One region of the Serratia sp. A07 genome, then DNA from elsewhere that is predicted to be linked to it. Evidence: predicted binding sites of a transcription regulator. Region 1 holds the regulator's gene; each other region holds the start of a gene.
What was found. Region 1 encodes PurR, which represses purine synthesis genes. Its sites were predicted from a motif close to CANGCAAACGTTTGCNTG; they were not measured.
Positions count from the first base shown of each region.

Region 2: the regulator PurR is predicted to act here: its motif matches at 1,153-1,170, upstream of glyA (serine hydroxymethyltransferase).
Region 3: the regulator PurR is predicted to act here: its motif matches at 917-934, upstream of purT (formate-dependent phosphoribosylglycinamide formyltransferase).
Region 4: the regulator PurR is predicted to act here: its motif matches at 919-936, upstream of carA (glutamine-hydrolyzing carbamoyl-phosphate synthase small subunit).

Region 1 covers NZ_JBZXDO010000006.1:144,295-146,500, reverse strand. The annotation lists gene punR (DNA-binding transcriptional activator PunR) at 1-844, shown strand, start outside; gene purR (HTH-type transcriptional repressor PurR) at 841-1,866, opposite strand; gene cydH (cytochrome bd-I oxidase subunit CydH) at 2,191-2,206, shown strand, end outside.
Region 2 covers NZ_JBZXDO010000011.1:120,046-122,251, forward strand. The annotation lists gene glyA (serine hydroxymethyltransferase) at 1-1,033, opposite strand, end outside; gene hmpA (NO-inducible flavohemoprotein) at 1,391-2,206, shown strand, end outside.
Region 3 covers NZ_JBZXDO010000001.1:57,699-59,904, reverse strand. The annotation lists gene purT (formate-dependent phosphoribosylglycinamide formyltransferase) at 1-861, opposite strand, end outside; gene cspE (transcription antiterminator/RNA stability regulator CspE) at 1,108-1,317, shown strand; gene dbpA (ATP-dependent RNA helicase DbpA) at 1,465-2,206, shown strand, end outside.
Region 4 covers NZ_JBZXDO010000004.1:164,111-166,316, forward strand. The annotation lists gene dapB (4-hydroxy-tetrahydrodipicolinate reductase) at 1-689, shown strand, start outside; gene carA (glutamine-hydrolyzing carbamoyl-phosphate synthase small subunit) at 1,160-2,206, shown strand, end outside.

The DNA.
Region 1 (2,206 bases):
CTATACCGTACGGCAGCTGGAGCAATGGCTGGCGGTGCCGCTGTTTGAGCGGCGTCACCGCGATGTGGAGTTGACGCCGGCCGGCGCGCTGTTTATCAAAGATGCGCGAGTTGTTATCAAAAAAATGCTCGACACCCGCCGCCACTGTCAGCAGGTGGCCAACGGGTGGCGCGGCCAGCTGAATATCGCGGTGGACATCATCGTCAAACCGCAGCGCAGCCGCCAACTGGTGCTGGATTTCTACCGTCATTTCCCCGACGTCGAACTGATGCTGCAACCCGAGGTGTTCAACGGCGTGTGGGATGCCTTGGTGGACGGCAGGGCGGACATGGCGATCGGCGCCACCCGTGCGGTGCCGGTCGGCGGCGGCTTCGCCTTCCGCGACATGGGCTATATGAACTGGCTGTGCGTGGTCAGCCCGCAGCACCCGCTGGCGCAACTGACAGGCCCGCTGAATGACGATCAGCTGCGGCCGTACCCTTCGCTTTGCCTGGAGGACACCTCGCGCAATCTGCCCAAGCGCGTCACCTGGACGCTGGATAACCAGCGGCGGCTGGTGGTGCCGGACTGGACTTCGGCGCTCGACTGTTTGTGCGCCGGGCTGTGCGTCGGCATGATGCCGGCACATCGGGCGCTGCCGCGGGTGCAGCGCGGTGAGCTGAAGGCGTTGCAGCTGCAGCAGCCGTTTCCCGCCAGCCCTTGCTGCCTGACCTGGCAGCAGGATAAACCCTCACCGGCGATGAGCTGGCTGCTGGCGTATCTGGGCGATGGGGAGACGCTGAACCAGGAGTGGCTGAGCGAGGCGGAACCGGAAGCCGCGCAGGCTTCCGGCGCGGGGGATTAGCGGCGGTAGTCGATGAACGGGCCGTCGGCGACCGAGCGGCGTTCAATCAGCTTCGGATGCACTTCGATCACCTGCGACTCTTCGCGTTTGCTGATGATGCGATCCAGCAGCATGGTGAAGGCCATTTCGCCCAGGCGTTCTTTAGGCTGGTGAATGGTGGTCAGCGCCGGGGTGAAGTAGCGGGCGTTGCGCACGTTGTCGTAGCCGATCACGGAAATATCCTGCGGCACCCGCAGCCCCAGCTCGTCGGCGGCGCAGATGGCGCCCATCGCCATGATGTCGCCGCCGCAGAATACCGCGGTCGGCCGCTGCTTTTGCGACAGGATTTGGTGCATCGCCTTGTAGCCGGACTCCGGCTCGAAGTCACCCTGGACGATCCACTCTTCGCGAATGTCGATATGCGCTTCCTGCAGCGCCTTCATAAAGCCCTGGTGACGGCCGCCGCCGGTATTGCGCGACAGCTGGCCCGGAATGGCGCCGATATCGCGGTGGCCGCGCTCGATCAGGTAACGGCCGGCCAGATAGCCGCCTTCGAACGCGTTATCGATGATGGTGTCGGTGAAGTCGCCGCGCGCGGCGCCCCAGTCCATCACCACCATCGGGATGTTGCGGTAGTCTTCCAGCATGCCCAGCAGCTGATCGGGGTACTCGGAGCACATGACCAGCAGGCCGTCGACGCGCTTTTGCGCCAGCATCGCCAGGTAGGCGCGCTGCTTGTCGAGATTGTTGTGCGAGTTGCACAGGATCAGGGTGTAGCCTTTGCTGTAGCAGCTGTTTTCCACCGCCTCGATCACTTCGGCAAAGTAGGGCGCTTCGCTCGAGGTGGCCAGCAGGCCGATCGACTTGGTGTGATTGACTTTCAGGCTGCGCGCCACGGCGCTCGGCGAGTAGTGCAGTTCTTTGATGGCGGCCCACACGGCCGCTTTGGTCTCTTCGGCGACGAAACGAGTCTTATTGATGACGTGCGAAACGGTGGTGGTGGAAACGCCCGCGCGTTTGGCCACATCTTTAATCGTTGCCATGTAAGGAATGACTCCTGAACTCACATGTTTACAGCATGTAAGTGTGATGTTAATCGTTTGCCTACGTAGATCCTTCTCCAGAGAAGCGAAAACTGAGTTTTTAGTGTGTTGAAGTCTTCAGCGCTTAATCAGGAGGGGCATGGATGCCGGTACGCAGTTGTGAACTGCGAATTTTGTCGCATATTGAACAAAAGTGGAAGAGGTAATCGAGATTATAAACCGGGAAATGATAACAAGATTTAATCGGCGAACTGTGGGAAAATGATTTGACGTACTAATTGTGCGCCTTTTATGCTTAGGAAAGCCCATTTTAAAGGAGTTGTCATGGATACCGAATTGA
Region 2 (2,206 bases), on a different contig from region 1:
TGACGGTGATGTTGGCGCGGCCCAGGGCGGCGTCCGCTTCTTTACCGGTCAGGTTTTTGTCGACCAGATCCAGCAGGAACAGGTGGTTATGGGTGCCGCCGGAGACCACTTTGTAGCCGCGCTGCAGGAACACGTCCACCATCGCCTTGGCGTTGACCGCCACTTGCTGCTGGTAAACCTTGAACTCAGGCTCCATCGCTTCTTTCAGCGCCACCGCCTTGCCGGCGATCACGTGCATCAGCGGGCCGCCCTGGCCGCCAGGGAACACGGCGGAGTTCAGCTTCTTGTACAGCTCTTCGTCGCCGCCCTTCGCCAGGATCAGGCCGCCGCGCGGGCCCGCCAGGGTTTTGTGGGTGGTGGTGGTGACGATGTGCGCGTGCGGTACCGGGTTCGGGTACACGCCGGCGGCGATCAGGCCGGCCACGTGCGCCATGTCGACGAACAGGTAAGCGCCGATGCTGTCGGCGATTTCGCGCATTTTGGCCCAGTCAACCACGCCGGAGTAGGCGGAGAAGCCGCCGATGATCATTTTCGGCTTGTGGGTTTGCGCCTGCTTGGCCAGATCGTCATAGTCGATTTGACCTTTGTCGTCGATGCCGTAAGGCACCACGTTATACAGTTTGCCGGACAAGTTGACCGGGGAACCGTGGGTCAGGTGGCCGCCGTGCGCCAGGTTCATGCCCAGAATGGTGTCGCCCGGCTGCAGCAGCGCGGTGTACACGGCGAAGTTAGCCTGGGAGCCGGAGTGCGGCTGCACGTTGGCGTAATCGGCGCCGAACAATTCTTTGGCGCGATCGATAGCCAGCTGCTCAACGATATCCACGTATTCGCAGCCGCCGTAGTAACGCTTGCCCGGATAGCCTTCAGCGTATTTGTTGGTCAGCTGGGAACCCTGAGCCTGCATCACGCGCGGGCTGGTGTAGTTCTCAGACGCGATCAGCTCGATGTGCTCTTCCTGACGCACCACTTCCTGCTCCATGGCACGCCACAGTTCCGCATCGTAATCGGCAATGTTCATTTCACGCTTTAACATCCGGCATCTCCTGACTTAAATCAGCTAACTAAAAAATCACCAAATAACTACCCGTTTGGGTTCTGGGCCACAGTGTAAACCGTTTCGCCCCACCGAAGATAGGTCTTGACAGAGGTTTTTACGCAAACGATTGGCATAAGGTGGCGCAAGGCTTTGATCCGCGAAACGCCGCCGTTTATCAACGGACATTTCCTCATGCGAACGATGCGCTTTTTTCATGTTCTGTGAGCGCGATCGACGCCCGAAGAACACCGCAACGAAAACAAGGGTATTTACAAGCGACGCGGAACCCCATAAGATGTATTTAAAATACATCATTAAAATTCTCGTCAAGATCCCAACCCAAGGAGCGCTTCCATGCTGGATAGCCAAACCATCGCCACCGTGAAATCCACCCTTCCCCTGCTGGCTGCGACCGGGCCGAAGCTGACCGCCCACTTTTACGATCGCATGTTCGCGCACAACCCGGAATTGAAAGACATTTTCAACATGAGCAACCAGCGCAACGGCGATCAGCGTCAAGCGCTGTTCGACGCCATCTGCGCCTATGCCGCCAACATCGAGAACCTGGCGGCGCTGCTGCCGGCGGTGGAGCGCATCGCGCAGAAGCACACCAGCTTCAATATCCAGCCGGAGCAGTACAACATCGTCGGCGGTCACCTGCTGGCGACGCTGGACGAAATGTTCAGCCCGGGTCAGGAAGTCCTGGACGCCTGGGGCAAAGCCTACGGCGTGCTGGCCAACGTATTTATCCAGCGTGAAGAGCAGATTTATCAGCAGAGCGAAACCGACAACGGCGGCTGGCGCGATCTGCGCGCATTCCGCATCCTGAAGAAACAGCCGCAGAGCGACGTGATCTGCAGCTTCGTGCTGGCGCCGGTGGACGGCGGCCGGGTGGCGGACTTCAAACCGGGGCAATACCTGGCGGTCTACATCAAGCACGACAGCCTGGAGCATCAGGAAATTCGCCAGTACTCGCTGACCACCTCGCCGAACGGCGAGTTCTACCGCATCGCGGTGAAGCGCGAAGATCAGGGGAAAGTGTCCAACTACCTGCACCAGCAGGCGCAGGAAGGCGACGTGATCTACATCGCCCCGCCGCACGGCGACTTCTTCCTCGACGTGGCGCCGACCACGCCGGTGGCGCTGATCTCCGCCGGCGTCGGCCAAACC
Region 3 (2,206 bases), on a different contig from region 1:
GGTATCGTGCGGGCGCGGTGACACCTCGCTGAAGATCACTTCGTCGCCACAGACGAACAGCTCCACGCCGAACAGCCCGAAGCCGCCCAAGGCTTTCACCACTTTCTCCGCGATAGCCTGGGCCCGGCTCAGCGCCGTCGCCGACATCAGTTGCGGCTGCCAGGATTCGCGATAGTCCCCATCCTCCTGACGATGGCCGATCGGCTCGCAGAAGTGCACGCCGTCCACGGCGCTGATGGTCAGCAACGTAATTTCAAAATCGAATCTTACCAGCCCTTCGACGATCACCCGGCCGCCGCCGGCGCGGCCGCCCTGTTGGGCGTAATCCCAGGCGCTTTGCAGTTGTTCAGGCGTGCGGATCAGGCTTTGCCCCTTGCCGGAAGAGCTCATTACCGGTTTGACGATGCACGGATAGCCGATGTGTTCGACCGCCTGCCGGAAAGTCGCCTCGCTGTCGGCAAAGCGATAGCTGGAGGTGGGCAGGCCAAGCTCTTCCGCCGCCAGGCGGCGGATGCCTTCACGGTTCATCGTCAGGCGGGTGGCTTCGGCGCAGGGCACTACGCGGTGGCCCTGGCGTTCAAGTTCGACCAGCATGGCGGTGGCGATCGCTTCGATTTCGGGAACGATATAGTCCGGCCGCTCTTGTTCGATAACGGCTTTCAGCGCGTCACCGTCCAGCATATTGATGACGTGGCTGCGGTGCGCCACATGCATGGCGGGGGCGTCGGGATAGCGATCGACGGCGATCACTTCCAGACCGAGGCGCTGGCATTCAATGGCGACTTCTTTACCCAGCTCCCCGGAGCCGAGCAACATAACGCGGGTGGCGGAAGGGCGCAGGGCGGTTCCAATCGTTAACATAGTTTCGTACCTGGATCGGTGAAAGTAAGCGGATTGATGATCGGCGGGCAGTATATACGAAAACGATTGCGTGCGCAGCCGCCGCGCCAAGTTTGTTGCTAACTGACTGTTTTTATAACAAGCAGAAATATTTGCCCTGCATGGGCGATTGTGCGTTAATAAGCGACGGCGAAAGAAGGCCTACATATAGCAAGGTTTTCGCGTCTCGTGCCGTCAAGGCAGGTTTATCAAGTAAAGGAAACACAAATGAGCAAGATCACTGGTCACGTTAAATGGTTCAACGAAAGCAAAGGTTTCGGCTTCATCACGCCTGCCGACGGCTCTAAAGACGTTTTCGTTCATTTTTCCGCTATCGTTAGCGATGGTTTCAAGACCCTGGCTGAAGGCCAGCAGGTTGAGTTCTCCATCCAGGACAGCCAACGTGGCCCAGCCGCAGCCAACGTCGTTGCTATTTAACGACTGAGCCGCCAAGAAACCCGCCGCCGGCGGGTTTTTTTATGCCCGCTGCCCGTAACGCCGCCCATCTCTGTTATCATTTACCGCTGATTCGGCGCCAGCCTGCGGGCGCGCCGCCATTCCATTCGTCATATAAGAGTTATCGCCGTGAGCACAGTTTCTTTTTCTTCCCTGCCGCTGCCAGCCGAACAGTTGGCCAACCTCAACGAACTGGGGTACGCCAAAATGACGCCGGTGCAGGCCGCCGCGTTGCCCGCCATCCTGCAAGGGCGAGACGTGCGCGCCAAGGCGAAAACCGGTAGCGGTAAAACGGCGGCGTTCGGCATTGGTTTGCTGAATAACATCGTCGTTGCTCAGGTTGCCACGCAGGCGCTGGTGCTCTGTCCTACCCGCGAGCTGGCCGATCAGGTGAGCAAAGAACTGCGCCGCCTGGCGCGCTTCACGCAGAACATCAAAATCCTGACGCTGTGCGGCGGCCAACCGATGGGGCCACAGCTCGATTCGCTGGTGCACGCGCCGCATATCGTGGTGGGAACGCCGGGCCGCATCCAGGAACACCTGCGCAAGAAAACGCTGCTGCTGGACGAGCTGAAGGTGCTGGTGCTGGATGAGGCCGACCGTATGCTGGACATGGGCTTCGCCGACGACATCGACGATGTGATCAGCTACACGCCGCCGCAGCGTCAGACGCTGCTGTTTTCCGCTACCTACCCGGCGGGTATCGAACGCATCAGCGAGCGCGTTCAGCGTCAGCCGCTGAGCGTCGAAGTGGACGATGACGAAGCGCAGACCGCCATCGAACAACGTTTCTATGAGACCACGCGCGATCAGCGGCCGGCGCTGCTGGTGTCGGCCATTCGTTATCATCAACCCGCGTCCTGCGTGGTGT
Region 4 (2,206 bases), on a different contig from region 1:
TCGGCGTCGACGCCGGCGAACTGGCGGGCATCGGCGCGCTGGGCGTCAAGGTGAGCGACAGTCTGGAGAAGGTGGCGAACGAGTTCGATATTTTGATCGACTTCACCCGCCCGGAAAGCACCCGGGGTTACCTGGATTTTTGCGTGGCGCACCACAAGGCGATGGTGATTGGCACTACCGGCTTCGATGACGCCGGCAAACAGGCGATCCGCGATGCGGCGCAGCATATCGGCATCGTGTTCGCCGCCAACTTCAGCGTCGGCGTCAACCTGGTGTTGAAACTGCTGGAGAAGGCCGCGCAGGTGATGGGCGACTATACCGATATCGAAATCGTTGAGGCGCACCACCGCCACAAAGTGGATGCGCCGTCGGGCACGGCGCTGGCCATGGGCGAAGCGATCGCCGGCGCGCTGGGGCGCGACCTGAAAAGCTGCGCGGTCTATGCGCGCGAAGGCCATACCGGCGAACGCGATCCGAAAAGCATCGGCTTTGCCACCATTCGCGCCGGCGACATCGTCGGCGAGCACACCGCGATGTTCGCCGACATCGGTGAACGGGTGGAAATTACCCATAAGGCCTCCAGCCGGATGACTTTTGCCAGCGGCGCGGTGCGTGCGGCTGCCTGGTTGTATAACCGGGATAAAGGCCTGTTTGATATGCGTGACGTGTTGAATCTGGACCAATTATAATTAATTTGCATACCATCGTGATGTGGTTGTGTTGATCATAATGCTATGATAATCGGACAATAATTTTATTGTCCTTTTTTTTAACATGAGAAACTAAGCGTTGGTGTGTTTTTATTTCATTGATTGTTATTTATTGATGTTTTCCTTGCTAATCATCCCGTTTTTATCCACCAAATCTCATTTCAGCGTCTTTTGGAGCCCATTCTGGCGCCATTTTTCGTCATTCAGCCTCGCAACCGTTTTCCAGCCCCGGTTTTCTGTGTTTTTATCGCCGCTCAAGCCGCATGAGTGGCGAGAACTGCAAAAATAAAACAAAAAACGGCAGTTTGGGTAGACAAGCCGGACACTCATCATTAAAATGCGCCCAATTTGCCAAAAATTGGCCTCGCGGACGGTTTTTGCATTGATTTAGATCGCGATATCTGAATTAATATGCAAATATTGTGATTGATTATTCCTCGGAGGATGTTTTGATAAAGTCAGCGCTATTGGTTCTGGAAGACGGAACCCAATTCCACGGTCGGGCCATCGGGGCAGAGGGAACGGCAGTGGGGGAAGTGGTCTTCAATACGTCGATGACCGGTTATCAAGAAATCCTCACTGATCCTTCCTATTCCCGCCAGATCGTTACTCTTACTTATCCTCATATCGGCAATGTCGGCACTAATGCTTCCGACGAAGAATCCTCCGCAGTACACGCCCAAGGCCTCGTCATTCGTGACCTCCCGCTGATCGCCAGCAACTACCGCAACGAAGAAAGCCTGTCCGACTACCTCAAGCGTCACAACATCGTGGCAATCGCCGATATCGATACCCGTAAATTAACCCGCCTGCTGCGCGAGAAGGGCGCCCAGAACGGCTGCATCATCGCCGCCGACTCGCCGGACGCCGCGCTGGCCCTGGCCAAGGCGCAAGGTTTCCCGGGGTTGAAAGGCATGGATCTGGCGAAAGAGGTCACCACCCAAGAGGCCTACAGCTGGCAGCAAGGCAGCTGGACGCTTGAAGGCGACCTGCCTGAAGCCAAGACCGCCGCGGAGCTGCCGTTCCACGTAGTGGCTTACGACTACGGCGCCAAGCGCAACATCCTGCGCATGCTGGTGGATCGCGGCTGCCGCCTGACCGTGGTGCCGGCGCAGACCCCGGCCGACGAGGTGCTGAAAATGAATCCGGACGGCATCTTCCTGTCCAACGGCCCGGGCGACCCGGAGCCATGCGACTACGCCATCGCCGCCATCAAACAGTTCCTGGAAACCGACATTCCGGTGTTCGGCATCTGCCTGGGTCACCAGCTGCTGGCGCTGGCCAGCGGGGCGAAAACCATGAAGATGAAGCTCGGCCACCACGGCGGCAACCACCCGGTGAAGGATCTGGACAACAACACCGTGATGATCACCGCGCAGAACCACGGCTTCGCCGTCGATGAAAACAACCTGCCGGCGAACCTGCGCGTCACGCACAAATCGCTGTTCGACCACACGGTGCAGGGCATTCACCGCACCGACAAAGCGGCGTTCAGC